Regions from separate parts of the Paenibacillus sp. FSL R7-0026 genome, predicted to be linked through region 2. Evidence: predicted binding sites of a transcription regulator. Region 2 holds the regulator's gene; each other region holds the start of a gene.
What was found. The regulator LexA, encoded in region 2, represses DNA repair genes until DNA is damaged. The targets are predictions, from matches to a motif close to CGAACATATGTTCG.

Region 1 (10,468 bases), 1.5 Mb from region 2:
TTGAATTTCATTCCGACGTTCACGAGTGTCTTTTTCAGCTTCAGCACGAATGCGATGGATTTCATCCTTCGCTTCCAGCACCGTTTCTTTCTTCAGTGCCTCTGCCTCTTTCTTCGCGTTCTCCACGATTTGTACGGCAGCTTGTTCCGCACTAGAGATTTTAGCCTCTGCAAGAGATTTGCGAATAAAATACCCTACTCCGAACCCAATGATTAGCGCGGCCACAACGAGAGCGATCGTGATTGCAGGATTCATACTGTTCACCTCCTCGTTGGTTCCTCCAAGGCATTCCTTGGGTCAATTTGCAGTTTTCAAACCTTACATATGTTTGGGAATAACGAATACTCACGGCGATCCCCCGCCGATTTTCATTTCACATGTACATGTTTCCACGTACTATTCACTGTTTCCAGCGAACCCATAATTAAGAATGGTATAAATCTTAAGAAACCGAAACCGCTTTTTTGGAAGGAAAAAGGGTTGTCCATTTCTTACAGACTCATGTCCATTTTAGTATTTGACGAAAGAAATTGTCAAGAGAATGCAGTATAGAGACTCTAGTCTGCTAATCCCATAACAACGCTTCGTCATCTTCAGGGTCCCCAGCCTCATCTTCTTCAATTAAACAATTCACGACCCGGCGCACCATATCCATTGAAAAACCACGTCTCATTAGGAAGGGAAGCGTTTTATTTTTCTTCTCTTTGACGTCCCCTTTGACCTGATTCCATTTTTTGCGTCCTGCACTCAAGGCAGTCTCAAATTCTGCATCTGTACTGATCCCTTCTAGTGCCTCAACAATGAGATCATTGGCAATGCCCTTTTGACGCAGCTCTTGCCTTATCCACAGTTTTCCCTTCCGCTTGCCCTCCATACGCTGTCTTGTCCATTCCTTCGCAAATAGATCGTCATCCACCAGGTTCTCCCGCTCAAGCCGATCCAGCGCCTCTTCAATCAAAGGTGCAGCAAACTCCTTCTGACGAAGTTTCTGACTTAATTCATGGCGCGTACGTGGCTTATGCTCCAAAAAACGCAGAGACTGTGCATACGTCCGCTGTCGCTCGTCAGCTACAATGATTTCCTCCAGATCCTTCTTCATAAACGTATTACCTTGAGTCATCCTGTATTTAATCATCACATCTTCAAGAACCGTAATGGAGTGGATGCCAAAAGTGATTCGATAACGAGCTTGCCTGCTCTTCGTTCGTTCTACACGTGTAATAATAAGTTCTTCGTTGTCCGGAAATTGGGATAGGCCATCCTGTTCTGCTTCTTCATATAAATCCTCGTCATGTTGATCCATTCTGGTCTCCCCTTTCATAACATTTTCATTCTGACTACGCCAAACACACCTTCACATAAGACAAAGAACACTAATAATACAAAAGACCGGGAACTCTGCCCGGCCTTTACTTCACAGTTAGCGTGCTAACAGCCCCTGTCCATTGGGACAGGGGCTGTTAGACAGCACGAGTACTCCCACTACAATCCATTATCCAGATTGATCCAAGCTCAATCAGATAAGTTTACGGAGTCCAATGGGGAACACCCTCAGGGTCCTCCCTACAAGGGAGGTTTTGAGAGATTACTCGTTGATTTCAAACAATTCTTGTTCTTCTTCTGCTTCTTTTTGTTGCTCTTCACTAGTTGGCGCAGGAACAGCAGTAACCAAGTTACTGGCTACACGAATTTTTTGTTCAATGATGTCAGCAATATCTTTATGCTCTTTCATGAACTGCTTTGCGTTCTCACGGCCTTGTCCTAAACGCTCGCCTTCGTAGGAGTACCATGCACCACTTTTATTAACGATGTCCAGCTCTGTACCAATGTCAATGATACTGCCTTCTCTCGAAATACCCTCACCATACATGATATCCACTTCCGCTTGTTTAAACGGAGGTGCCACTTTGTTTTTCACAACTTTAATACGAGTACGGTTACCAATCATGTCATTGCCTGATTTGATACTCTCAATACGACGCACATCCAGACGTACTGTGGAATAAAACTTCAGAGCACGACCACCAGGTGTTGTTTCCGGGTTACCAAACATAACGCCGACTTTCTCACGAAGCTGGTTAATGAAGATTGCGATTGTTTTGGATTTGCTGATTGCACCAGACAGTTTACGCAGCGCCTGAGACATCAAACGCGCTTGCAAACCAACGTGTGAATCACCCATTTCGCCTTCAATCTCTGCTTTTGGAACCAATGCGGCTACAGAGTCAATAACGACGATATCTACTGCACCACTGCGCACAAGAGCTTCTGCAATTTCCAGCCCTTGCTCACCCGTATCTGGCTGAGACAGAAGCAATTCATCAATATTAACACCAAGTTTGCTTGCGTATTGTGGGTCAAGAGCATGCTCGGCATCGATAAATGCAGCTTGTCCACCCGCTCTTTGTACTTCAGCGATAGCATGCAATGCTACGGTTGTTTTACCAGAGGATTCAGGTCCATATATTTCAACAATACGGCCTTTAGGCAAGCCGCCTGTTCCTAATGCAATATCCAAAGCCAAGGAACCACTGGGAATAATTTCCACATTCATATGAGTGGACTCACCCAGTTTCATGATGGATCCTTTACCAAATTGCTTCTCTATTTGACGGAGCGCCATATCAAGCGCGGCACGACGGTCTGACAATAAGCTCACACCCTTTACTGTTTATAAGATAATGATACCTTGTTTTAACACGTTTGCCAAGCTTTTTTTCGAACATACATTCGTTTTTTTGTAAAGGCCGAGGCGCCTCTTCCTCAAGGAAACTTTCCATTAAACAGAAAAAAGAACCGTAAACAAGGCTGTAAAGCCTAATTCTACGGTTCTTCCGTCTTCCTTAATTATACTTGCTTGGAACTGTAAATGCAATCGAAGCTATTAACTAATCAATCCATCGCCACAAGTTTTTGCCATAAGCGATAGAGAATCGCTTTGGCTGAACGAATGCGAACCGTCTCGCGATTACCATTAATACGCAGCTCATGAATTTCCGTCTCTTTTCCACGTTCAGCAAGAGCGATGAAGACAAGTCCGGGTGGCTTACGTTCCGAATATCCCGGTCCAGCTACACCGGTAACAGCCAAGCCAAAATCAGCATCGCCAATCATGCGGATCTGCTCAGCAAGCACTTTTGCAACCTCAGGACTCACCGCCCCAGGTGCATCTTCACCTTCCAGATAATCATGAGGCACATTCAGCAGCTTTTCTTTAATTTCATTGGAGTAACAAACAATTCCACCTTTGAGCATTGACGCACTTCCGGGTACAGAGGTCAGACTTTGCATGACAAGCCCTCCTGTACAGCTCTCAGCAGCGCTGAGCGTCAGCCCCATGTCAGACATCATGGTTACAATCGTGTACTCTATAGGCACATCCTCGTTCGCGTAGAGATGTTCTGTCAAACGCTCCCGAATCTGAACCTCCATCGCATCCAGCTTCAGCTTCGCCTCTCCCTCACTCGCAGCCTTTGTGGAGACACGTACCGTAACTTCGCCTTCGCTCGCGTAAGGAGCAATCGTAGGGTCTGTTTGCGCGTCAATCAGATCCAGAAGTCGATCTTCCAGAGCAGATTCACCAATACCTGCGAATTTGAGCATTCGGGAATAGATCGGCATCTCTTCTGTGAGTACATGCTGGAACAGCCAAGGTTTGACTTCCTGTTCAAACATTGGAATCAACTCTTTAGGTGGTCCAGGCATCACAACATAATATTTGTCATTGTCAGAAATCGCATTTCCTGCCGCAAGGCCCGTTTCATTGGCCAGAGGTGTTCCGCCATCAATAACGATCGCCTGACGTCGGTTATTCTCTGTCATATCCACATTACGATCTCTGAAAAAGCTCTCAATTTTGTCCATTGCCATTCGATCTGTATGCAGTTTCCGGTTAAGAACAGCTGCGAGCGCATCCTTGGTCAGATCATCTTGGGTAGGTCCGATGCCACCGGAAAATAAAATAACGTCTGCACGGCTCTGCGCAATGCGAATAGCTTCACTAAGTCGGTTCAGGTTATCCCCAACCACCGTTTGGAAATATACATCGATCCCCATCGCAGCCAATTCACGGGATAGGTATCTGGCATTGGTATTGACGATTTGTCCAAGCAGTAGCTCTGTGCCAACTGCAATGATTTCTGCCTTCATTGAGCATCCTCCTGTACACGTGGTGAGTGATCAAAGGGCAATAGGATAATTTCCTATTGCCCCTGACCCAATGCTTCCTTCATGATTACCCATTTAAGAACAAACCATTATGCTTTTGTTAAATGAAGCAGGTTTTTGTTTTTGATAAAGTAATCGATACCCGACCAGATGGTAATAAGCGCTGCTGCCCATACCGCGATAATATCGACATGAATACCCGTGTATGAAAACGGGAAATTGTTCAACAGCAACAGCACAATCGCCACAATCTGCACTACAGTCTTCAGCTTGCCCCAAGCACTGGCGGCAACAACCGAACCATCCAGCAATGCAATTTGACGCAAGCCGGTAACTGCAAATTCACGACTAATAATCACAACTGCAATCCAGGAATCCAGCTTGCCCATCTCCACAAGCGAGATCAAAACTGCAGTAACCAGCAGCTTGTCTGCGAGTGGATCGAGCAGTTTCCCCAGATTGGTAACCATGTTATTTTTCCGCGCAAGGTATCCGTCAATTCCATCTGTGCTTGCGGCGATGATAAAAATAACAGCAGCAATCAGTTGATTATACGGAAGCGACAAGCTTCCAAGCTGCAACGGCTCTGGATAAAATGGAAAATCCACGAGCAGGAACACCATCAAAAAAGGGATTAAGCAAATTCGTGCAAGCGTAATCCGGTTGGGTAAATTCACAAGACGCCCTCCCTCATATCCTCCATTACTCCAAACAATCATCATAATCCCGTTATCATCATCCGGAACATGAAATGTACAGTTTCAATGTCAATCCATATTAACATGATCCCACTATGTAGAAACGCAAAAAATAAAGTCAACCGCTCAAAAGCAAAACGCTTTAAACGTTCCGGTGACTTCCAGAAGATGTACTGCTTTTCACAAAGTCAGCAAACGATGAGGACTGGACTTGATGCTTGACTGCCAGCAATGCACACTTAGTATAATATACGCCCAATACCGTGTCAAAAAACACTTTTGCTAAAAAAGGCCATATTACTTGAAATTTGTATATTGCAAATCCAAAGGTAGGTTAGCACCATTTAGCAGCTGCATGACAGCTTGCAAATCATTTTTACTCTTACCAGTTACCCGAAGTTGATCTCCCTGAATCTGACTCTTCACCTTCATCTTGGAATCCCGAATCAGAATATTGATTTTCTTGGCGATGTCCTGATCAATCCCCTGTTTAAAATTCAAACGCTGGCGGACTGTACCAGAAGACGCTGGCTCTACCTTTGCGTAATCAATGTTTTTCAATGGTAGACCACGCTTCGCCATTTTGGATTGCAGCACGTCAATGACAGCCTTGAGTTTGGTCTCATCATCAGATACGATCGTTAACGCATCCTTATCCAGTTTCAGGCTGCTCTTGCTGCCCTTGAAGTCATAACGAGTGCCAATTTCTTTCTCGGTTTGTGTAACGGCATTTGTCAGTTCTTGCAAGTCCATTTTGGACACGATATCAAATGAATTTTCTGAGCTCAAACCAGTCACCCTTTCAGTTAATCGTATGTTCTGTAACATTATAGAGGATACCTTAAGCAAAAGTCTAATTTCAAGCTGTTTTACACAAAGAAAAAAGCATTTTTGGCTTCCACTTCAAGTGGCTGCCAAAAATGCTTGCTGGTCCAGCTTCCAACCTAATAGCGGCTGCGGTTGGGCTGTCTGAACATATCGAGCACACCCAAAAGTACATGTGCAAGTCCAAAACCCAATATTCCGTAACCCCAAGCACTTGGAGTCAGGTAATAACCCAGGAGGCTGACAATGATCCCTAAACCTGTTACGATCCAGCTGACTGTCACAGCCATCCACCTCACTTCACCAAAAGTTAACTGCAAGTTAAGACACGGTTATTGTCTCCTGCAGTTGACCCGGTTATTCGCTACCAGTGGTACCGCCTGTAACGTCCGTTGATCCATTTTCAACACCTGTGGAAGAAGTAGTGTTACTGCTGTCTTCACCAAGCTTTAGACGGATCCGATTGGTCGCCTTGCCATCCGTTACAACTTGCCCGCCAACCTCAATCGTGGTCGCTGCAGCGTAACCAGACTTAATATACATGCCTGTACTATCAAGCTCAAAGGTATAGCTGTCACCTTCGGCTGTGTTACCATACTCCAACTTCTCTCCACTGGAGTTTTCGCCTTTGTACACTTCAAGCCAGCTATGGCCTGTTGCTTTGATCGTAACCGTTACAGGTTGCCCTGCACTACCGTTAACTTTAAAGTTCGTAATATTTCCTGATTTCCCATCTTCTGCAACAGTCACATTAGACGGGGAATTGTCAGTTGGTTCTTCCTCAGTTTCATCCGTCTGTCCGTCCGTTTGGCCATCAGTTTGGCCATCAGTTTGGCCATCCGTTTGACCGTCCGTCTGTCCTTCCGTGTCTGTACCGCCACCGTTACCACCAGCGTCGCCCTCACCAGTACTGTCAGTACCTGAATCTGTCGCAGGCGGATTAGATGCCTGTCCGTTGTCGGCAGGTTGATCCGGTTTATCCTCAGGCTGTTGTTGACTGTCTGTAATTTTGACTGAATCAAGCCCCGGATTATCTGATTCATCACCATTGTTATACACCACATATACATACAACAGTACTACGATCAAAACAGGGAATGTCCACATCAACGCGACAGACATCCACCGATTACTACGCTCAACCGGACGGCTGGAACGCTTCTGAATAACCGGTTCCATCGTTGCTTCCGTCTCTTCTGCGGGTACGTCTTTTTTGTGTCCCTCCAGCAGCTCATCAGGGTTCAGTCCCACGGTCTCCGCATAGGTTTTGATGAAAGCTCGCACATAGAAGCTGCCCGGCAGCACTTTATAGTCTCCTGCTTCTATGGCCTCCAGATACCTCTTGCGAATTTTTGTCATTTCCTGTACATCGTCAAGACTCATCCCTTTTTGCAGCCGGGCCTCCCTTAACTGCTGACCCAGTTCAGACATGCCATCTCCTCCTTATGTTTATCTCTTGAGTTGTTGCTAATCTATTTCATGATTCCGTACGGTTCCTTACAATTCGTCGGTGTAACTAGCCGTAAACGTATCATAAATAATTTCTTCATTCGGATTGTTGCGAAGTTCAATAATAATATCAAAATCATTAAAATCATATTCGGATTCCTGTACAAAAATATCCGGATGTTCGATAACTTTGGTGCTAGGCATGGACATAATATCCTGCAACAAATTGTAATGCCGCTCACTGGAACGAATCGTACTTACAATTCCGTCAATGATGAAGACATTGTTCGGGTTCAATTCGTCTTCGGACATTTGACTCCTTATCGTCTGACGAAGAAGTGTGGAGGAAACAAACGTCCATCGCTTCATTGCACATACGCTGCCCGCAATAATGGATTCCGTTTTGCCAACACGAGGCATTCCGCGCAAACCGATGACCTGATTACCTTCCCTCTTAAATACTTCACCCAAAAAGTCCACAAGTAACCCAAGTTCATCTCGTGTGAAACGAAATGTCTTGCGATCATCCGAGTCACGGTCAATGTATCTGCCATGACGCACGGCCAAAATATCCACCAATTTAGGTTGCCGCAAAGCCGAGACGGTGATGCTGTTTACTTTGCCAAGCATTTCACCAAGCAAACGGATTTTTTCATCATCATCCGATTCAAGCAGCATGCCTCGAGTTTTGCCTTCAACACCGTTAATGGTCAATATATTCACTTCAAGCATCCCCAGCATAGAGGCAATATCGCCTAACAGACCGGGTCTGTTCTTATGTATTTTATATTCCATGTACCATTGTTTAGATTCCATTTCAACACCCCGTAATGCATTATTCCACATTATTCGACAGCAACAGAACGTGTCCACTGGACAACAATCTGAGACATCTTCTAAAAATGGGTCACGTTAATGATATATAAAATGAAAATGAATTACAAGAACAGCTCTGTAATCCGTTTGTAATCATTAGAGAAAAGCCCCCTTGCGGGAGCTCTTCATCTGTAATCTTATGCGTTTTGTTTGGCCAATTTGACCATCAGGCACGCAATCGTACGACGCTCATCTGCATCGCCGACATCCCATAACTCTTTCAATGCCCGGTTGGAATGGTTCGCCGGATCGACTTTCTCATCAAGGAAGTCGCCGATTTCATACGCAAGTTTGTTGATGGTTTCTTCACTCATCCCCATCTTCTCTGCTTGCAGTACGCGGTCACCCAGGAACTTCTTCCATGTGTCAAAGCTGGAGAGCACTGTTTTTTCTGTTGACATGATAAATCCTCCTTAGATGACGCATGAGATTTAAAATCAACAGTTGTAATATGTGCTTTCGAGACATTTTATATACGAGCAATTTGAAAATAATCTAGAAACGGTTGCTTCCAGGCAATCTTCACCTGTTTCGTCTACAACCAGTCAAGTTTCTTGCTGTTTTACGTTAACCAACCGCCATTCGGACTAATAATCTGCCCATTGATATAACCCGATTCAGGGAGGGCCAGAAAATAAACCAGTGATGAGATTTCATCAGGTTGAGCAAGTCTTCCTGCCGGAATTTCCTCTTCCAGCATCTTCAGTTCACTCTGATCCAGATGGTTCAGCATGGATGTCTGAACGGCGCCAGGAGCAACGGCATTTACGGTTACTCCGGAAGGTGCGAGTTCTTTCGCAAGCGCTTTGGTAAATGCATTCACCCCACCCTTGGTTGTGGAATACAGCACCTCACAAGAAGCACCAGACAGTCCCCAGATTGACGATACATTAATGATTCGGCCATACCTTTGGGAGATCATGTGAGGCATCATTTCCTGTGTACACATAAACGTGCCTTTGAGGTTAATCGCCATCACTTCATCCCAGATCTCCTCTGTAACATCAGCCAACATCCCATAGTGCGAGATTCCTGCGTTGTTCACAAGGATATCTGGCATGAGATTGTGCGACTCCAGCTTCTCACGCATGCGCTCAATCTGTTCCCGGCTGCGAAGATCCGCAGACACAGTCATGATTTTTCCACTGCCTTGTTCCATGCACCGCCTGGCGGCTTCATTCGCTGCTTCATGCGATTTCATATAGTGTATAACAACATTCATTCCCACTCTGGCGAAGCGTTCTGCGATAGCCGCTCCAATACCACCGCTTGCGCCAGTTACCAGTACAGTCATTTCCCCGATTGCCTTCAATTGTCCTGTTCCCCTCTCCATATCAAGGACTCACGACTAGCGATACAGCCAGTTGATCCCAGCGAATATGCTCTCTCAGTCTGAGATTAACATCTTCCAGTGTAATCGATTCATAGAGCGGGAGCATATTGAAAAAATCACCGCCACGGAATTGCTGACGTGTAAATTCATGCGCAATGTTTTCTGGTGAATTGAGCATACGCAAATATCCGCCTATTTTCTTTTTGCGTGCACGTTCAAAATCTGTGGATTCGAACCCTTTTTCTACAATGGCATCCACTTCTTCACGTATACGCGCAAGCAGTTGATCCGGGTCTTTTGTATCACCACCAATGGCTGAAAACGCATATTGCGGCGAACTGTTATACTCATGTCCAAAGCTGTCCGAGATCAGATCTTCATCGTAGAGCTTCTGAAATAATCGTGTGCTTGAACCAAACAAAAGGTCCATCATCAGCTGCGTTGTCATATCTCGCCGTAACAATTTTTCTCCGGTAAGTCCAAGGTCCGTCTCCTTGAATCCAAACAGACATTTGGGCAGTGAAACAGCCAGTTTCGCTTCCCGTCTGGCTTCTCCTACTTGCTCAGGCTCCGGTTCGAAGAAACGTTGAATGCTCCCCTGTGGCTTATAATCCTTCTGCTCCTGGTTCGATCGAACCATATCAATGACTTCTTGTGGATCTACACCACCCACCACAAACAAGAGCATATTACTCGGGTGATAGAAGGTGTTATAACACTCATATAACATCTCTTTGGTAATCGTACGGATGGATTCCACCGTTCCTGCTATATCGATATGCACCGGATGTTTCTGATACATGGCTTCAATCAATCCAAAATAAACACGCCAATCCGGATTATCAGCATACATGTCAATTTCCTGTCCGATAATGCCTTTTTCCTTTTCCACATTTTGATCCGTGAAGTAAGGATTTTGCACAAAGTCGACTAATGTTTGTATATTTTCATTCACATGTTCGGTCGCTGAAAACAAATAAACCGTCTGATCAAAGCTCGTAAATGCATTAGCTGAGGCACCGTGAGACGCAAATGTTGCAAAAATATCGCCTGTTGGTTCTTCAAACATTTTATGCTCCAGGAAATGAGCAATCCCATCCGGAACCTTTACTTCTTCCTG
Region 2 (10,468 bases):
AGTTTGAATGTTATCTATGAAGGGGAGACACTATGACAATGTTCGAGATATGTTCTATGCAAAGTCTATTTTATGAACAACGGCGGTTGTTTGTATAGAGCTAATAATATAAGTAACCGCGTAATCCGGATAGTGATAATTGTTATAGTATAGACTTTGCTACCTTAAAATTCAACTATTTTAAGGAGCGGCTATCATGAGATATGTAAATGCCGACATCATCTTTCCAGAAGAATTACTAAATGAAATACAAAATTATATTAACGGTGGATTCGTTTACGTCCCTAAATCAAAAGGTTTGCGTAAAAAATTGGGGTGAAAATTCAGGCAGTAGAAAATTTTAATCTTAGAAATGATGAAATCCGGCGAAAGTTTCTCGATGGTGACACTATCGAGAAACTTTCAGATCGATTTTGCTTTTCAAGCGATACTATTAAAAAGATCGTTTATACAAAATAATAGTTTAACAAAAGTCGCATTGGAAGAAATTCTAATATGACTTTTTTGTGTATAGTATAGTTTAAATTGTTTACTACATATTTTCAAGCTTTTACTATCGTTATAATAACATATAAGAGAAGTAGTTGATTTACTTCATAAAACTGTAGGGGGATAACAAATGAATGATTTTTTTAGATTTGATACTGATGAAGAACGGCGGGCGTTATTAATCAGAGCAAGGAAAGTCGCTTTATCTGCAATTCGAAAGTATGACTTAGAATGGGATAACATCCAGTTTATTCAACTATCCGATACGATCACGTATAAAATTGAAACCAGTACAGATAACAATTATTTACTTCGCATTCATTCGGACCGATTAAGCAGAGAGGAAATTCGTTCGGAGCTCCAACTGTTACAAGCCCTGAACAAATCGAAAAATCTAACTGTACCAGAAGGGATGGCAAATTGTGATGGTATTTATGTATTGGACATCGAAACAGAGATAGGATATAGGCGCCCTTATGTAACGATGATGCGATGGATAGAGGGTGAAAAAGCAGCAGGTGAATTTACAGATAGTCAAGCATATAATATGGGTGTATTGATGAGCAGGCTCCATGAAGCAGCAAAGGATTTCAATCCACCTTCTGATTTTGTAAGACCTACTTGGGGAGTAGAAAGTTTTAAACGTGAAATGGCTAAGTTGGAACGTTATTATGAACGTTTTTTATCCGAAGAGGGATGGAAGCTGTATCAAGATGCAGCTGAGAAGGTTGTATCCCAACTTAACACGATGCATCCAAGTGAACATAACTATGGGCTCATTCATGGTGATTTACATACCGGTAATATGGTTTTTGAGGATAATCAACCCTATCCGATTGATTTTGGAAGATGTGGGTACGGATATTATCTCTACGATATGGCAGGCACCATATTGGAGCTTTGGCCAAAGCATCGATGGATGCTTATCCAAGGTTATGAGAGTATTAGGAAGTTGGAAACGGACTATATTCGGGATCTGGAATGTTTTTTTGTCATGTTCATGATCGAGAACACCTGCCATCACTCCTCTGATCCAAGAGAAACAACCAGTTTAATCGATGAACAAAAGTATGCCCAAGCATACATAAGAGAATATTTAAATGGTAATCCATTTTTATTCGAAGTGATCGAGCCTGTAAATGTGGATTAATACTAACCGATACCGGGCTAAAATAATGATATCTTATGGTGATGATTTACAATAGGTCGCTGTTTAGAGTGTTTGTTCATATCATCAAGTTTTAAAACGTGAGCTATGACTTCGAGTTTATATAAGATCTACTTGTGTACTTAGCGCTGAAACTTTTCTGTTTATTATGAAGATTTATGCTTATTCATGAAGTTTGTCCGATCCAATTGTTCTTCAGCTTCTCTAGTTCCCCTTCATTTTCGGGGTGTATTTTGACGGAGCTGTTTGGGTCGTTTCATGATTTTTTAAACTGGCATTGAGTTGGAATGAAGGCGACTCGAATTGGTGGGTCGTCTTTTTTTCTTTTCTAGGGGCTTGATGGTTTGCGCCGGATGTTCAGGTCAGCGAGATGCAAAATACGGTTGAGGCATTATGGAAGATCGAGCCTTTATATGGAAAGCATCCGTCCTATACGGAGAGTACGTATGCGGTAAAGTTAACAACGAAGCTGGAGGGGGAGCTTCGAAGTGCTCCTTGGTCATCGATTTGAGGGATAAGTTCGATGAGTTCCTCAGAGAATTTAATGTTTTTGGAAGTATGGAGAAGGCAGAGCTGCATCAAACCATTGATTATGTGAAGCTTTAAACTTCATATTCTGCAGAATTAGCATAATGTATTTATTAAGAACCCCTTTTATATCTTTAAAGCCTCCTAATCCAATTGGACACTCGAAGCCACCTCAGATACACTAAATGAAATGAGGAGAGCGTCCATGAAAAGATGGAAACGGGGAGGTAACAGTACCATCACACACGTTGAAAACAGCATTAATCAATCCTCAGTATGATCCTTTACAGACTTACGTTTCTAGGTTGGAGCGTCCAGAATGGGTAGCTGTAGGAATGATGGGAAAACTTCTGATAAGAGATGATGGCACATGTCGAGAGAACGGGTACTGTATAGAACGTTAGTTCTTTTTTGTGTAGACGGATTGTAATATGAAGTGCGACACCTACTGGAAATAAATAAAAAAGAGCCCATGGCTGGATTCATGTAGAATGAAGGTTCCTACACCACATTCACACAAGGAGAATCCAGCCATGAGCTACAGACATCTTAGCATAATTGAACGAGCAAGCTAGAAATCCTACACCAGCAAGGCAAAAGTTCACGAGCAATGGCAAGGGAACTGGGCAGATATCCTTCGACCATTTGCCGTGAATTAGAGCGTGCAGCTTCATCTGGATCCTATCAGGCGGGGCCAGCTCAAAGTGCTTATCAGGAACGTCGTAAGGCTTCGATACCTAACGGTAAATGGTCCGATACTCTGGCTGCTTCACTGGAGGAAAAACTTGAGGCCACATGGTCTCCAGAACAGATTATTGGACGTTTTCGCTTCGATGGTCTACCTGTAGTCTCTTTCAAAACCATCTATCGCTGGATTTACACGGGGAGGCTGGTTCGAGGTATACTACACGTTCTGAGGCACAAAGGGAAGCGTCAGAAACCCACTGAAACTCGCGGTAAATTTACGGTTGGAAAGTCTATTTCGAATCGCCCGAAGGAAGTCCGTTCTCGTGAAACGTTTGGAAACTGGGAACTGGATACCGTAGTTTCAGGGCGTGCGAAAAGTAAAGGGTGCGTAGCCATGATCATTGAACGGATGACACGTCTGTATACGGCGATTCTCATGCCGATCGGACGGCATTGTCCATGGAAATCGCATTGGGTGTAGCCATCTCACAATACCCCCAAGGGACATTCCTCACCGCCACCGCTGACCGTGGCAAGGAATTTGCTTACTATGCCAGTGTGGAAACTACTCATGGCCTAGACGTTTATTTTGCTGATCCGTACTCCTCCTGGCAACGCGGATCCAATGAAAATGGGAATGGATTACTCCGAGAGTTCCACCCCAAGGGTACTAAATAAGAATATATCCACTCTAAACAGATTTGGACGATCATGAAATGCAGCGGATCAGTGAAATACTAGATGACTCTTTTATATAGAAGTAGTACAAGTTGATTTGATATTATTTCACCCTTTCTTCTAAGACCGCTCTCAGGAGTAGTTGTTGGATTAAAATCTGCTCTCTGAAAGCAAATTGTCAAAACATGTCCCCTGATTCTTCTTCATTTGCCCCACGTAACATTTTTGTGTTTATCTGTAACCAAGGCTTACCTTTATAACAAACACATTCGTTCGTCGATTTAGATGATCGCAAAACTCACTTTTCATTAATGTTAAACTGTCTGAAGCAAAAGATTTAAATCAAACTTCCTTAGAAATTCTGATTGCCACGAGATAGAAAGGAATACTAGCATTCACACATTTAAAATTGCAAACATCGTCCAAATACATACAAATGGATGTTTCAACTGTATGTTGAAAGTTTCATATAGAAGAGGTATACTTTAATTAAATTTTGAGCGATTTAATTTTAAATAATTAATTGGAGATGTTATTATGGATCAGGCAAAACAACTAGTGACAGAACAACGTACATTTTTTTATACAGGACAAACTAAAAAGATCGAGTATCGAATTAATGCGCTTCAACAGCTTAGAAAAGGAATTGAAAAGTATCAGCAACGGATTCAAGATGCACTTCGGGCAGATTTGAACAAATCTGAGGCGGAAGCTTACGGTTCCGAGATTCGCATTGTTCTGGGTGAACTGGATTTTGCATTAGAACATCTGCAGGAATGGGCTGCACCTAAACAAGTCCCAACCAATTCGGTTATGCCGGATGGGGTCAGTACCATTTACCCTGAACCATACGGAGTGGCTCTTATTATTGCACCTTGGAACTATCCTTTCCAACTGGCCTTTGGTCCACTGATTGGAGCAATTGCAGCTGGTAACTGTGCAGTTATTAAGCCTTCTGAATTAACACCAGCCGTATCTCGTCTGACGTATGATCTGATTCAGGAGATCTTCCCTCAGGAGTATATTGCGGTCATGGAAGGAGAAGTCGAAGCTAGCACGGCATTGTTAAAAGAGAAGTTTGATTATATTTTTTTCACAGGTAGCACGGGTGTTGGTCGCATTGTTATGAAGGCAGCTGCGGAGCACTTGACTCCTGTAACTCTTGAGTTGGGCGGCAAGAGCCCTGCTATTGTCCATAGTGATGCAGATCTGAAGCTGGTGGCCCAACGTATTGTTCGCGGTAAATTTCTGAATGCAGGGCAAACATGCGTTGCTCCGGATTATTTGCTTGTGCATGAACAAGTTCATGATGAACTGATCGATATGATTGGCGCAGAGATCAAAGATAAATTTGGGGATGATGTGTTACAGAACGCTGATTTCCCGCATATTGTTAACGCGCGTAACTTTGATCGGTTGTCGAAATTCCTCACAGATGGCAAAACGCTAATTGGTGGGCGTTCTGTATTTGAGCAGTTGCTTATTGAGCCGACTGTACTTGGAGATGTGAACTGGGAATCACCTGTTATGCAAGAAGAAATCTTCGGTCCGATTCTTCCTGTATTTACCTACAGTAACCTGAACCCGATGCTGGATGAGATCGTTCGCCGGCCAAAACCATTGGCACTATATCTCTTCACACAGGATGAGCAGCTGCAGGATCAGGTTCTGAATCAAGTATCCTTCGGTGGGGGATGTATTAATGACACACTTTCTCATATGACTTCACACTATCTCCCGTTTGGTGGTGTAGGAGAGAGTGGGATGGGCTCATATCACGGACAACAGAGCTTTGATGTGTTCTCGCATCACAAAAGTGTTCTGAAACGCAGTGAATAATTAGCCGCTAAAATAACATAAACATGAAAAAAAGAGGTTGTCCTGTTCATCAGGGCAACCTCTTTCGTATTTCATTACATCTAGTTTTGTTACTTTAGTTAAATATTAATGAATATCTCTGAAAAGGCCTATGACTTTACCCAGAATACTAACATGTTTCAAACGTAAAGGTTCGAAGGTCGCATTCTCCGGTTGAAGGCGAATATGATCTTTCTCTTTATAGAACGTTTTCACTGTAGCTTCATCGTCTTCAGTCATTGCAACGACGATATCACCGTTATCAGCAGTTTGCTGTTGACGGACAATAACGTAATCTCCGTTAACGATTCCAGCTTCCACCATACTATCTCCCACTACCGAAAGCATAAACACTTTCTGTTCGCCTACATAATGTGTAGGAAGAGGGAAGTAGTCTTCAATGTTCTCGGTTGCAGTGATTGGAACCCCGGCTGTAACCTTACCAACAACAGGAATACGTGCAACGCTATGAGCAAATTGATGAGAATGCTCAGACTCTTCCTGGCTCAAAAGCTCAATGGCTCTTGGCTTGGTAGGGTCGCGTCGGATCAAACCTTTTTTCTCCAAACGATCCAAATGTCCATGTACTGTTGAGCTGGAAGCCAGTCCAACAGCTTCACCAATTTCCCGTACGGAAGGAGGATACCCCTTCAACCGGACTTCATTTCGTATAAACTCCAGAATAGCCTGCTGCCTGCTGGATATCTTCGACATACCGTATCAACCCCATTTTAGTAACGTTTGGGAAAATTATAACATAGAACCTCCGTTCGTACAAACATAAGTTCTAAATAAAATAGCATTAAATCAGTGTTTTTTAACTTATAGAACAGTAATTGTCCAAAAGGCAGAGCATAATACTGCAAATACTTTGCAAAAGAACTTCAATGAAGATATTTCTCCTTCAAAAAAGAAGCGAACAATTGTTCTAAAAATCTATTGAACAAAACAAGTGTTCGTGTTATATTGATTTCAACAGATAGGAACAAACGTTTGGAGGCGGGTATTTAATGAGATATTCTACTTATCAAAGCATTTATGAACCGATGAATTCGGAACTGGTGAAGTCTAACATAGGGAACTACATGAAGGTTTTAGCGCGTTTCAAGATTTCTTCATGGATGTTAAAGGTAGCCATTACCTCTATGATTATATTTATTGGATGCAGCACCGTTTTAACTGTATTTGCCGGCAATGAGAATGATGTTCAGCCTGGAGGAAAGATAGCTGTTTCACAAGGGGAAACATTATGGAGTATTTCTTTGGAACATAAACCGACGAATATGGATACACGTATTTATATAGAAGCAATTAAGAAAGTGAATCAACTTCATACAACTTCCATCCAAGTGGGTCAAGTACTAGCTCTACCGCAATTTGCAGAATAAAATGCAGATCAATGAGTGTTAGCGCGTGTCAGCTTGACAAGCTGCCTTTATCATGGCAAAGTTAATATGACTTTGTATTTTTGGAGGGGACAAGCTTGGATATAGATAGTCTGGTAGCACGCATTAACGAATTGGCTCGTAAGCAAAAGTCCACTGGATTGTCGGAGGAAGAACTTGCTGAACGTGCCGAGCTAAGAGAGATTTATTTGAGCAATATTCGCAGTAATTTCAGACAACAACTGGATACCATTGAGATTGTTGATGATGAAAATGACAAAGGCCACCAAGGCAAACTCAAACACTAACGAAACCTAAGGATATCATTATGATATTTAGGTTTCTTCCTGTTATTTTGAGTGTGCAATTTATAGGGGGAAATGTTGGTTTACAGTTATGTAAGCCGATACAAAGACACATAAGGGGGATTCTCATGTCGCGTTCGTTCGAGAGAACGGTTAAGAAAAATTCCAAGCAGTTAAATCAGCAACGCAAAAAAAGTGGTCAACCAATCACAGGTACACCAGGTGAAGAAGTCTTTAAGGGACGCAGCCTTTTGTTCCCTATATTTTTGATCGGTCTCGCCTTTTTGTATCTGTTTATGAGCACATTCCTTGTGCAAGCTCCAATGACAACTTGGGACTGGGTGACCATGCTGCTTTACGTATTTTTGGCAGTCATCTTCATGCTTCGCCGTCCATACATCAAAATTAGCAGTAATCGGATTATAACGACGAAGGGAAATCGTGAACGTTCAATCGGGGTTGACGATATTGTCAAATTCAGAATTGAACCAGGTACAGTTGTTATCGAACATAACAGTCGCGGGAAAAGATGGGTGTTTACCAAGTTATTGAACCGTTACGATACAGATGCGATTGCAGAACGTTTGCTGAAATTTGCAAAAGCACACCAGATCACCGTGGAAACCGTCGAAAAGTAATTATTGCATAAAGGGGTAGATGATCGGAATGGCGTTAAAAGCGATTTTGTTCGACCTAGATGATACTTTATTATGGGATGAGCGTAGTGTTCGAGAAGCTTTTCATGAGACTTGTCTAATCGCAGCGAAAGAGACTGGGGTCAAACCAGAAGAACTTGAAGAAGCTGTTCGTAATGAGGCACGTGGGCTGTATGAATCATATGAAACCTTTCCTTTTACCAAAATGATTGGAATCAATCCGTTTGAAGGCCTTTGGGCTAACTTTACTGGTGGGGATCAACCTGAGTTCCGTCAGTTGGAACAGCTTGCTCCAGTTTATCGTAAAGAATCCTGGCGTCGTGGCTTGTTGAAGTTGGGTATAGATCGGGAAGATCTTGCTGAACAACTTGCTGCGCAGTTTGGAGTAGAACGGAGATCCAGACCTCATGTGTACGAAGAAACGATGGATACCTTGCGTCAGTTACAAGGAAAGTACAAACTGTTGTTGTTAACAAACGGTTGCCCTGCTTTGCAACAAGAAAAGTTGGATGGTGTACCTGAGTTGACTCCTTTCTTTGATGAGATTATTATCTCGGGTAACTTCGGAAAAGGAAAACCAGATCCGTCGATATTTGAACATGCTTTGAATAAACTGGGTGTTAAACCCGAAGAGAGCATGATGGTTGGAGACAAGTTAACGACTGATATTCGTGGTGCTTTATCATCTGGCATCCAATCCGTATGGATTAACCGTGAGCATAAGACCAACAATGAAACGTATGCGCCAGACCATGAAATAACACATTTATCGGAATTAAATCAGCTTATTGCTAATTTCTAAGCAGATCTGCTATAACATCTTTCCTCAGCACCCTGAAACATTGGAAGCTTCAATGAACGATGATGTCGTTCTTGAAGTTACCAATGTTTTTTTATTTGAACTTATTGACTAAATTACCTTGTTAAATGAGATCTCCATTTTTTTTGCTAAAAGTTATTGAAATTAGGGGGAAGCTGGATTAGAATATAACTAACATACTAGTATGACTAGTATTTAGATTGTCCTAAAGCAATTCCTTTTTGACTTACTTCATTAAAATGGAAGCAGGGAGTTATTGCTTATTATTTTGAATTGATTGTAAGCGCTTAATTTTTAGAATATCTTCTTTCGATTTGGAGATCACACCACTTAGTAAGTGCTAATGAATGATGTGAAACACCTTGGTTTGTGTGATTCTACATAATACACCAAATTGATATCGCTTACATTCAGCAATTATCTATTTGGTAGTGGGGGTGAAGTTAAAGGAGTTGTTGTCTTCTACAAGAGGAGAAACGATGGGGATTGTACATGAATTACTCTTACTTATCAAGTCCTGGATCGGAGTGAAAACACATGGAGTCGGAAACCGCTAAAACAACGTTAACCATGACATCTTTACGTAAAGAGAGCAGATTACGAACCGCAGCAACCTTGTTTCGCAAAGACTGGCAGCTGTATTCACTATTAATCCTTCCCATCATTTATCTCCTTATTTTCAAATATGGGCCGATGATTGGTAATGTGATTGCGTTCAGACGTTTTGTTCCCGGGGGAAGTATATTTGGAGAAACGTGGGTTGGATTAAGGTACTTCAAAATGTTCATTGAGGACCCTACCTTCTGGAGAGTATTCGGTAATACGCTGATGTTAGGCGGACTTGCGTTACTCTTTACATTCCCGGTTCCAATCATTTTTGCCTTGATGCTTAACGAAGTGAAGAGTAAACGATTCAAAAAGTTTGTACAGACCGCGTCTTATCTGCCTCATTTTCTGTCTATCGTTATCGTTGCGGGTATGATCCTGCAGCTGACAGCAGTGAATGGCTCCATTAATGGACTGGTGGCTTTCTTCACCGGAGACAATATTCCTTTTATGCAGCGGGCTGAGTGGTTCAGAACAATCTATATCACTTCTGAGGTATGGCAGGGTATGGGTTGGGGAGCGATTCTGTATCTGGCTGCACTGACAACCATTGATGATTCTTTGTATGAAGCTGCGCGTATCGATGGTGCCAATCGGTGGAAGCAAACGATTCATGTAACGTTACCAGGGATCTTGCCAACGATTGTGACGTTATTGATTTTGAACATGGGTAATTTCCTGGCAGTTGGATTTGAAAAAATCTTACTCTTGTACAATCCGCTTATCTATGAGACATCTGATGTGATCTCCACTTACCTGTATCGGGTGGGACTGGAATCGAGTAACTTCAGTTATGCTACCGCAATTGGCTTGTTCGAATCGCTGATCGGTCTGATTCTGGTGTTCTCCGTAAATGCCATCTCACGCAGACTGACACAAAGAAGCTTATGGTAAAGGAGGAGCATCATGCAGGAATCCAGATCTTACAAGGTGTTTAAAGTATTCAATGTTATCTTTCTGCTGTTCGTGGTATTTATAACACTTTATCCATTCTTAAATGTCGTGGCACAATCCTTCAGCAGTGAGTCCTATATTAATTCAGGTAAGGTTAGTTTGTTCCCAAGAGGATTCAATGTGGAGACATACAAAACCATCTCACGTGACAGCATGTTCTGGACGAATTATAAAAATACGATTATCTACACTGTAGTAGGTACGATAATCTCAATGTTCATGACGACCATTTTCGCATATGCCCTATCCAAAAAGAGGTTGATGGGTCGCAAGTTTCTGACGATGTTTGCCGTATTCACCATGTTCTTCAGTGGTGGATTGATTCCAAACTATGT
Region 3 (10,468 bases), 760 kb from region 2:
TTTACGGTGCATGAATTCTCGCATGCGTATTTTGCCAACAAATTTGGTGATCCGACAGCGAAGCTGTTGGGTCGGGTCACGCTGAATCCGGTTGTACACTTTGACTTGTTTGGTGTGCTGCTGCTCATTATTGCCGGCTTTGGTTGGGCACGTCCAGTTCCGGTTAATCGGGCTAACTTCGACAAACCTAGATTGATGGGCATCATCGTATCTGCAGCAGGGCCTCTGAGTAATCTTTTGCTCGCGATCATCGGTACAATCATCTATGCTTCACTGGTTGGTTCGGGAGCTCTCGGCGGCATTGATAATGAGCGGCTGCTGACAGCAATCACAACGTTCTTCGCTATCTTTAACTTAACCAACTTTTTCCTGTTCCTGTTTAACTTGATTCCGTTGCCACCACTGGATGGTTATCGGATTCTGGAAGATGTAGTGCCACCTTCAATCAGCCGCAAGCTGCAAGGGGTGGAGCAATGGTCTATTTTTATCTTCCTATTGATTCTTGTTATACCTCCGTTGCAAAATGTGACGATTCAACCTTTGTATGAGTTTGCGCAAACGATGTATGTGGATCTGGCAAAGGTGATTATCGAATTATATCGCTAAAAGCGCATTGTTTATGGACCGGAATACTGGTCAGAAACACGTAAAAGTTGTATGATCATCTGTGGCGATTGGATTCACGCCTGCGAACAGTCGGGGTGAATTTCAATCATAACAGGACAGAATGGGTGGATTGACTAATGCAGCGATATTTTGTATCTGCAGAACAGTTTAATGAACACGCTGTGATTATCACAGGTGATGATGCACGCCATATTGGCAAGGTCATGCGTGGTAAACCTGGAGATAAACTGATTGTCAGTGACGGAAACTCCAGAGAAGCACTCGTGGAAATTGAGACCATTGAAGTTGGCCAAGTTACTGCCAATATTGTGGAACCTCTCGAGATGGACCATGAAGCACGGATTCGTGTAACCGTGGCACAGAGTTTGCCCAAGGGTGACAAGATGGAAACAGTGATCCAGAGATGTACTGAGATTGGGGCGGTATCATTTGTACCCTTCCTATCAGAACGTACGATTGTGCAGTATGATGCTAAGAAAGAAAGCAAACGGTTGGAGCGGTGGCGGAAAATTGCCAAGGAAGCTGCCGAACAGAGTCACCGGAATCGCATTCCATCCGTCGAGCAGCCGCTTTCCTGGAAAGGGCTGTTATCTTCTTTTGAGGGCTATAGCCTGGTATGTTATTGTTATGAGAAAGAAAACGGTAAACAGCTGAGAGATGCACTGAAACCGTTTATAGAGCAGCTTGCACCTGATGCAAGTGCAGAAGTTTTGATCGTGGTTGGACCGGAAGGTGGATTTTCTGAGAAGGAGACGGCAGAGGCTGATCAGGCAGGTGCTGTATCTGTTGGACTGGGCAAACGCATTTTGCGTGCTGAGACAGCTGGAATGGCAGCACTAACTTGCGTGCTATATGAATCCGGAGAAATGGGAGGAATGTAATTATGCCATCCGTGGCGTTTTACACCTTAGGCTGCAAAGTTAATTTCTATGATACAGAGGCGATTTGGCAATTGTTCAAAAACGAAGGTTACGATCAAGTGGACTTTGATGAACAGACAGCGGATGTATACTTGATTAATACTTGTACAGTAACCAATACCGGCGACAAAAAGAGCCGTCAAATTATTCGTCGTGCCATTCGGCGCAACCCGGAGGCGATTGTGGCCGTTACAGGCTGCTACGCGCAGACTTCTCCGGCAGAGATTCTGGACATCCCAGGGGTGGATCTGGTTATCGGTACACAGGACCGTGACAAGATTTTGCCATATGTTAATGAAATTCAGGAGTCGCGTCAACCCGTTAACGCGGTGCGTAATATTATGAAAACCCGTGTGTTTGAAGAAATGGACGTACCGGATTTTGCTGACCGTACCCGCGCATTCCTGAAAATTCAGGATGGATGCAATAACTTTTGCACGTTCTGCATCATTCCGTGGTCTCGTGGTCTCTCACGCAGTCGTGAGGCGAACAGCATTATTCAACAGGCGCATCAACTCGTACACGCCGGATACAAGGAGATTGTTCTGACCGGTATTCATACAGGTGGGTATGGAGATGACATGGAGAACTATGATCTGACCGACCTGCTGTGGGATTTGGATAAGGTAGAGGGTTTGGAGCGTATTCGAATCAGCTCGATTGAAGCCAGTCAGATCGATGACCGTATGCTCGACGTGATCAAACGTTCGGATAAACTTGTTCGTCACTTCCATATTCCGCTGCAAGCGGGTGATGATACGGTGTTAAAACGCATGCGCCGTAAATATACGACAGAAGAGTTTTACAACAAAATGCTTCGCATTCGGGAAGCAATGCCTGATGTAGCGATTACAACAGACATCATTGTTGGATTTCCAGGTGAGACGGATGAGATGTACCGTAATGGCTATGAGTTGATGCGGAAGATCGGTTTTTCCGAAATGCACGTATTCCCTTATTCCAAGCGTACGGGCACGCCAGCAGCACGAATGGAAGATCAGGTGGACGAAGAGGTCAAAAATGCACGTGTGCATGAACTGATTGACTTGTCTGAGCAGATGCAGCTGGAGTACGCTGAGCAGTTTGTTGGACAGGTACTGGATGTTATTCCCGAAGGTGAAGCCAAAGGCCGCGAGGGAAGTGGCAAGCTGCATGGTTATAGCGACAACTACATTCAACTGGTCTTTGATGGAACGATGGATATGGTCGGTAAAGTGTGCCGAGTTAAAGTTGTTGAAGCTGGCGTCAACGAGAGTCAGGCTACGCTGGTACGTGTGTTGGAAGAGAATCTTAAGTCCGCCGCGATGTAGATCGAGGCGTCAGAAACAAGGATTTCATTTCCTTGGGGAGCTTACCCGGGGAGATGAGGTCCTTCTTTTGCAAAAAATAAGATATAGATACCGAAGTTGATGGGGGAGAGCATGATGAACAAAAAAGAAATTTCAGCAGGCGGAGTTGTTTATAGAACAGGGGAAGACGGACGTCTTCAAATTCAGCTTATCGTAGATCGTTATGGTAAAACAACTCTCGCCAAGGGCAAAATGGAAGATGGAGAAACAATTGAACAGACGGCACTGCGCGAGATTTTGGAGGAGACAGGTATGGTGGGCCGCATTGTAGAGCCGGTTGATATCATTGCTTACACGTACCAACATGCAGATTTTGGTCCAGTGGACAAGGAAGTTCATTATTATCTCGTTGAAGCCGAGAGTGGTGATCTACAGCCTCAGATTGAAGAAATCAAGGGTGTGGATTGGTATGCTCCGGAAGAAGCATGGTCCTTACAGCAGCAGAGCGGATATGATAATAACGATGATATCTTGCGTGTAGCCCTGAACAAGTTAGGCATTAACGTATAACGCACTATTGTTCGAGTCAGTTAGCCGCGCGCTCTGTGGGTCTGGATAGGCAGATCATCAAGCCACGGGTGACTTCGCCGCGGGGGCGTTGACCGGTGGTTTTTTGTGCCAGATTGGCAAGTAACAGAATGGCAAAGCAAGCAGTGAACTGGTGATGTTAAAAAGGGTCTGGGCATGCGCAATCTGTGCCCCGTTGTCCGCTGACAGCCAGGCCGAAGCTGCATGCAGCTGGCCGATCAGCGGCATAAACAGCAGCGCTCCCGCAATGTTTAATACAACATGGGAGGCTGCGACAAATTTGCCTGCGGATGCTCCGCCCGCGGCAGCAATCACAGCGGTGATGCAGGTCCCCACATTGGACCCAATCACAATGGCGATGCCGATCTCCACAGGTAATACCCCTGTGGCTGCGAGCGTAATCGCCATGCTAATGACAGCTGCGCTGCTGTGAATGAGCGCTGTCAGACAGGCACCTGCCAGGAAGCCCCACCACAAGCTGTCGGCCGAGCGGTCGAGAAACCATTGAAATACGCCCATGCTCCGCAAGGGCAAGGCAATGGATTGCATCACCTGAATGCCTGTCATAACAAGTGCAAATCCCGCAGCTGCGAGGAAGCTGTACTGGATGTTAAACAGAGTCTGGCGCGTGCGTTCAGGAGCGGCCAGATTGCGTTCACCAAGAACAACAAACATGGCCCAGCCCGTTAGCGACAGGACGAGTAGCGGCAGGGAAGCACGTCCGATCTGTAGTCCCACTAGCTCCGTCGTCAGACATGTCCCGATGTTGGTGCCGAGGATGATGCCGAGGGTGCGTCCATTGGTAATTAATCTGGCATTAGCCAGTCCAATGGTGAGTACGGTGACAGCAGTACTGCTCTGTAACAGGGCCGTTGCGCCCGCACTGAAGGCCATGCCTTTCCATGGAGCTGAGGTAGCCCGATTGAGCCAACCTGCCAACATGGGCCCAGCCATGCGCTGCAAGGCCGTTTCCATCAGCTTCATGCCACCAAAAAAGATAATAAGCCCACAGAGTAAGGGCAATATCACATCTCTAAACATAGAAACATCATTCCTTCCGTCCGGTTCCTTAACTCATCCTATGAGTAAGAAAAGACAACCATGACAAGCCTAAAGGAATTCAGAGGGAAGTGACCTAAATTACCCCACCCCAATTCGAAAGATACGGTATTCGTGCAAACGTAGTGGAGGGGACGAAATCGAATCTAAGAAGCGAAGCGTGCGCCTAAAAGCTTTCTGAAAGAAAGCTACATCGGGAGCATATGCTGTCACCGGATTTTCCCTTTAAGAAAGGGAATCAAAAAAATCTGGAGACAACAGCGATCAGAGGAACAATTCGTCGCCGTAGTGTCACTCATACAGCGCTTAAAATAACAACTTAGTGCCGAAATGCACTCAATTGCCGCACCCCAATTCGAAAGATACGGTGATTCGTGCAAACGTAGCGAAGAAGACGAAATTGTTACCGAAGAAGCGAAGCGCTCGCCTTTATCCCCGGATTTTCCCTTTAAGAAAGGGAATCAAAAAAATCTGGGGATAACAGCGATCAGAGGAACAATTCGTCGCCGTAGCGTCTCCTTTGCACTAAACCTATCTTTTCAACTAACTATGAAAGAAGTGGATCTACCTTGCCATCAGTTACACTCGAACGCAGTCGCAAAAAGCGGCTTGAACATGCACATCCATGGATATTTAACAATGAAATTGCCTCTGTTGACGGAAACCCTGGGCCGGGAGATCTGGTCAATGTATTGAATCATCAAGGTCGCTATCTGGCGACAGGATATTACAATCCCGCATCTCAGATCACTGTAAGAGTTGTAGCGTATCAACCGCTGGAGTCCGAACAGATGGACATCGCGTTCTTTGCAGCGCGTTTCCGCGATTGCTTGCGTCACCGGGAACGTTTTATCCAGGATGGAGAAGCATACCGTCTCGTTTACGGCGAAGCAGATTTTCTACCAGGCTTGATCGTTGACCGATTCGGCAGCATCCTCGTTGTACAGTTGCTTACACTTGGCATGGATCGTTGCCGTGAAGCCATTGTACAGGCACTCATTGAAGTTATGCAGCCGGAAGGCATATATGAGCGCAGTGATGTCTCAATTCGTGAACTGGAAGGTTTGGAGCAGACCAAAGGTCCACTGTACGGAGAGTGCCCACGGCATGTCACCGTTACAGAGAATGGACTACTCATTAAAGTGGATATCGTGGAAGGGCAGAAGACAGGTTACTTCTTCGACCAACGTGAGAATCGTGCAGCCATCGAACCGCTTATGAAGGGTTGGGGCTACAAGAGTGGAATCACACTTCAAACGACTGAGCAGGATGGCACAGAGCAGCTCTTGCCTGTGAATAAAAGCGGTAAGGTAGTTACATTCCCATATTGGGATGGTGCCACTGTACTGGAGTGTTTCTCACACACGGGCAGCTTTACGTTGAATGCTTGCAAGTATGGAGCCAAAAAAGTGACTTGTCTTGATATTTCGGAGCATGCCATTGAGAGTGCACGAACAAATGTGGAGCTGAACGGTTTCACTGACCGGGTCGAGTTCGTAGTTGCTGATGCATTCCAGTACTTGCGTGAACAAGTGAAAGGGCTGGATGAACGTACCGCACGTGCACGTGCAGGCGAACAGAAAGTAGATACATCCAAAGCGCTTGCAGCTGGCGGTAAAACATTTGATGTGGTCATCCTTGATCCTCCTGCATTTGCCAAAACGAAATCAGCAGTTAAAGGTGCATGTCGCGGTTATAAAGATATCAATCTGCAAGGAATGAAACTGGTCAATGAGGGTGGATATTTGGTAACAGCCAGCTGTTCGTATCACATGCGTCCAGACCTCTTCCTGGATACGATTGCCGATGCAGCGGAAGATGCAGGCAAAGTGCTTCGTTTGATCGACTGGAAAGCAGCCGGTAAGGATCACCCACAAATTTTGGGCGTGGATGAAGGACATTACCTGAAATTTGCTATTTTCGAAGTGCGCAGTAAAAAGAATTAATCGTATGATTTTCGTTCCAATCAAGTATAGATCAAGTCAAAAGTCCACAGTGTGATAGCTGCGGGCTTTTTGCTGTTTTGCTGTGTTAACGGAGATGATCTCCGGTTTTACCGGATAGTGGCAAACGTATGTTCCGAACCAAGTCAGATATGTTATACTGGGAATTAAAATCTTGTACGTGTGGTTTGGAGGATTAGATATGTCCGTTCGTTTTGTTATTGGCCGGGCAGGCAGCGGAAAAAGCTCGCTGATTACCCGGGAAATTACATCCCTGCTTCAAAAGGAGCCGCAAGGCACACCTTTGATTTTACTCGTTCCCGAACAGAGTTCTTTTCGAACAGAGCAGGCATTGGTGTCTTCTGGAGCAATTAAAGGTACCATGCGTGCAGAAGTGCTCGGCTTTCGCCGTCTAGCCTATCGTGTAATGCAGGAAGCAGGCGGTTCTGCTCGTATTCCGATCGGAGCCGAAGGCAAAAAGATGCTGCTCTACAAAGTAATCCAGCGCCGTAAGGAAGAATTGAAGCTGTTTGGTGCATCCGGCAGCCAGATGGGTTTTATAGGGGAATTAAATGACTTATATAGTGAATTTAAACGTTATGAAGTTGATCCATCATTGCTGGAAGACGGGCTGTCTGGAGGGAATAGATCATCCACTTCGCCGATTCTGGAGGACAAGTTGCATGACTTGAATCTGATATATCGTGACTATGAACAGGAATTGACCAATTTATATATTGATGATGAAGACACGTTGACCGAGCTGACAGATCGTTTGTCGGAAAGTGCATTGCTGCAGGATGCCCAGATCTGGATTGATGGTTTTCAGGGATTCACACCACAGGAGATGAGTGTGATCGGTCGGCTGATGTTGCAGTCCTCTTCCGTGACGATTGCACTGACATTGGATCGTCCTTATGATCACGGCGCACTGCCTGGAGAACTTGAATTGTTTTATCCCACGGCAAGTGCCTACGCGCGCCTGAAAGGGATGGCTGATGAACTGGGTATACCGAGCGATATAACTGTGCTAGATTCGGAGATTCCACCGAGATACAAGGATCGTCCGGGGCTTGCTCATCTGGAGGTTGGTTTCGACCGCCGAATTCGTTGGAAAAGTGATGGCCTTGATTCCGGAATCCGACTGGTTGCAGCGGAGAACCGACGAGCTGAGATGGAGGGGGCACTGCGTGAGATGCGGCGCCTGGCACAAAACGAAGGTGCACGTTATCGGGATATGGCGGTACTTGTTCGTCAGTTGGATACCTACGCTGATATAGCTGAACCGTTATTCAGGGATTATGACGTACCCGTCTTTCTGGACCGCAGAAGAAATGAACTTCATCATCCATTATCTGAGTTTATCCGTTCCGCACTGGATATTGTTCGGCGCCACTGGCGCTACGAGGATGTATTTCGCTGTGTCAAAACGGATTTGCTGCTTCCGCGTGATGGTTCCATCACTCGTGAAGATATGGACCAGCTTGAGAATTATGTACTGGCTTGTGGTATTCAAGGGTATCGCTGGACTGACGGCAAACCGTGGAAGTATGTACCTAGCTTATCACTGGAAGATAACGGTCAGGATGGCCGTAGTCGAGGACGGGACCAGATGCTTTCTTTAATGGAGAGCTGCCGAACGGTCATTACAGATTCCTTGGGTGTTTTTGAGAAACGAATGAAAAAGGCAAAGACAGCCAAAGCCCAGTGCGAGGCACTATACAGACTGCTGGAAGATGCTGAGATCGCATGGAAGCTGGAGAACATGTCTGCTGAAGCTAAGGCACAAGGTGACCCCGAACGGTCGAGAGAACATCGGCAGATGTGGGGAGCTGTGCTGGATTTATTGGATCAGATGGTCGATATGATGGGGAATGAACGGCTGGATATCACGCTGTTTGCCGGGATGATTGAGACCGGATTGACGGAACTGAAGCTGGGTCTGGTACCACCAGCACTTGATCAGGTTTTGATGGGTTCTATGGACCGTACACGCCTTCAGGACATCAAATACGTATTTATCCTTGGCGCTGTTGATGGTGAATTACCCGCCGTACCTCAGGATGATGGCGTATTAACGGAACTGGAGAGAGCGTTACTGACGGAAAGAGGCATGGCGCTTGGACCAGGTGCAACAAGACAGATGCTGGATGAACGTTTTCTGATCTATACGGCACTTACAGCGGCAAGCAGCCAGTTGTGGCTGAGTTACCCGGTTGCTGATGATGAGGGGAAAGCACTGCTTCCTTCCGAGATTGTCCGCCATGTACGGAAGATGTTTGGTCTACAAGAACAGCCATTGTTCGCTCAACCACCGGTTGCGAACTCGGAAGAAGCGCATTGGTCCTATGTCACCCATCCGGGTCAGAGTCTGTCAACGCTCATTGGACAATTGCGCAAATGGCGTCGCGGAGAAGACATCCCTGAAATGTGGTGGGCGGTCTACAATTGGCATGTATCTCGGGAGACAAGCAGACCTCAGCTGGAGCGGTTGATGGGATCGATCTTTTATCGTAATAGAGCATTACCACTACGTACAGCTACCAGTCGCAGACTGTATGGTACAGAGGTGAGGACGAGTGTCTCACGAATGGAGCGGTTCGTTGCTTGTCCGTTCTCCCATTTTGCTTCGCACGGGTTACGCCTCAAAGAACGGCAATTGTACCGCCTTCAGGCTCCTGATATCGGGCAGCTGTTTCATGCTGCACTAAGCCAGCTGGCTATGCGGTTGCGCGAAGAAAATCGTAGTTGGGGCAGTTTGACTCCAGACCAATGCCGTCAGGAAGCCGAGCAAACGGTGGAGCAGATTGCACCACAGCTGCAAGGGGAGATTTTGCTAAGCACCAAGCGATACGGTTATATTTTCCGCAAATTGAAGGACATTGTTAGTCGGGCATCCGTTATTCTGGGTGAACAGTCCAGACGTGGAAGTTTTGAACCGATTGGGCTGGAGCTTGATTTTGGACCGGATAAAACACTGCCGCCACTACGTTTTGAACTGGAGAACGGCTGTGTGATGGAGATCGTGGGTCGTATTGACCGTGTAGATGTTGCAGAAGGAGAGAATGGTCTGCTCCTGCGTGTCATTGACTATAAATCAAGCCAGACGGACCTCAAGTTACATGAAGTGTACTATGGTCTGTCATTGCAAATGCTCACCTATCTGGAGGTGCTGCTTAGTGCTGCCGAGGAATGGCTTGGGGAAACGGCGATGCCGGGAGGAACGTTGTATTTCCATGTGCATAACCCGCTGTTGCAATCCGCAAACGGCATGACATCAGAACAGGCCGGACAAGAACTGCTGAAACGGTTCAAAATGAAAGGTTTGCTGCTGGCGGATCGGGACGCAATCGCTCAAATGGACAACACCCTGGATAAGGGATATTCAGCCATTATTCCGGTTGCCCTTAAGGCAGACGGAAGCTTTTATAGTAGTGCTGCTGTAGCTACGCCAGAGCAATGGGATACGTTGCTTGCTTCGGTTCGCAGTAATATCCGTGAGATTGGTACCCGAATTACGGATGGGGATGTGGCCATTGAGCCTTATCGTATTCAGCAGGAAGTGGCTTGCACGTTCTGTCCGTATAAACCTGTTTGTCAGTTTGATGAGAATATAGAAGGAAATGAGTATAACCTGTTGTCCAAACCGGGCAAACAGCAAATCTGGGATATGTTATCTCACACCAAGGGAGGGGAAACATCATGACGAATATGCCAAAACCGGAAGGAAGCTTCTGGAGTGATGACCAGTGGAGTGCGATTTCCGAAAGCGGAGAAGACATACTGGTTGCCGCAGCGGCGGGATCAGGCAAGACAGCCGTGCTGGTTGAACGAATTATTCGTAAGATCGCAGATCCCTCCCAAGGATTCAGTGTAGATCGATTACTTGTAGCTACGTTTACCAAAGCGGCCGCCGCCGAGATGAAACAACGGATTCGGGAAGCGCTGGAACGTGCGCTTGAAGAACAGCCTGGAGAAGAACATTTGCGTAAGCAGCTGTCCCTGCTTGGGCGGGCATCTATTACAACGTTGCATTCATTCT

Region 1: the regulator LexA is predicted to act here: its motif matches at 2,720-2,733, upstream of recA (recombinase RecA).
Region 3: the regulator LexA is predicted to act here: its motif matches at 6,551-6,564, upstream of addB (helicase-exonuclease AddAB subunit AddB).

The regions. Positions count from the first base shown of each region.
Region 1 covers NZ_JBBORG010000001.1:2,183,477-2,193,944, reverse strand. The annotation lists gene rny (ribonuclease Y) at 1-255, opposite strand, end outside; gene MKY44_RS10075 (regulatory protein RecX) at 566-1,303, opposite strand; gene recA (recombinase RecA) at 1,586-2,650, opposite strand; gene MKY44_RS10065 (competence/damage-inducible protein A) at 2,893-4,149, opposite strand; gene pgsA (CDP-diacylglycerol--glycerol-3-phosphate 3-phosphatidyltransferase) at 4,257-4,844, opposite strand; gene MKY44_RS10055 (YajQ family cyclic di-GMP-binding protein) at 5,163-5,654, opposite strand; gene MKY44_RS10050 (hypothetical protein) at 5,810-5,974, opposite strand; gene MKY44_RS10045 (RodZ domain-containing protein) at 6,048-7,121, opposite strand; gene MKY44_RS10040 (DUF3388 domain-containing protein) at 7,188-7,955, opposite strand; gene MKY44_RS10035 (DUF3243 domain-containing protein) at 8,153-8,416, opposite strand; gene ymfI (elongation factor P 5-aminopentanone reductase) at 8,578-9,348, opposite strand; gene yfmH (EF-P 5-aminopentanol modification-associated protein YfmH) at 9,350-10,468, opposite strand, start outside.
Region 2 covers NZ_JBBORG010000001.1:3,722,527-3,732,994, reverse strand. The annotation lists gene MKY44_RS16455 (hypothetical protein) at 197-319, shown strand; gene MKY44_RS16450 (phosphotransferase enzyme family protein) at 620-1,639, shown strand; gene MKY44_RS16445 (hypothetical protein) at 2,051-2,263, shown strand; partial or broken gene MKY44_RS16440 (peptidase G2 autoproteolytic cleavage domain-containing protein) at 2,422-2,589, shown strand; partial or broken gene MKY44_RS16435 (IS30 family transposase) at 2,719-3,544, shown strand; gene MKY44_RS16425 (aldehyde dehydrogenase) at 4,088-5,389, shown strand; gene lexA (transcriptional repressor LexA) at 5,495-6,121, opposite strand; gene MKY44_RS16415 (LysM peptidoglycan-binding domain-containing protein) at 6,418-6,795, shown strand; gene MKY44_RS16410 (DUF896 domain-containing protein) at 6,891-7,100, shown strand; gene MKY44_RS16405 (hypothetical protein) at 7,226-7,735, shown strand; gene MKY44_RS16400 (HAD family hydrolase) at 7,764-8,555, shown strand; gene MKY44_RS16395 (ABC transporter permease) at 9,144-10,073, shown strand; gene MKY44_RS16390 (carbohydrate ABC transporter permease) at 10,086-10,468, shown strand, end outside.
Region 3 covers NZ_JBBORG010000001.1:4,478,972-4,489,439, reverse strand. The annotation lists gene MKY44_RS19845 (site-2 protease family protein) at 1-606, shown strand, start outside; gene MKY44_RS19840 (16S rRNA (uracil(1498)-N(3))-methyltransferase) at 744-1,508, shown strand; gene mtaB (tRNA (N(6)-L-threonylcarbamoyladenosine(37)-C(2))-methylthiotransferase MtaB) at 1,511-2,857, shown strand; gene MKY44_RS19830 (NUDIX hydrolase) at 2,969-3,406, shown strand; gene MKY44_RS19825 (Na/Pi cotransporter family protein) at 3,464-4,465, opposite strand; gene MKY44_RS19820 (class I SAM-dependent rRNA methyltransferase) at 5,053-6,429, shown strand; gene addB (helicase-exonuclease AddAB subunit AddB) at 6,629-10,132, shown strand; gene addA (helicase-exonuclease AddAB subunit AddA) at 10,129-10,468, shown strand, end outside.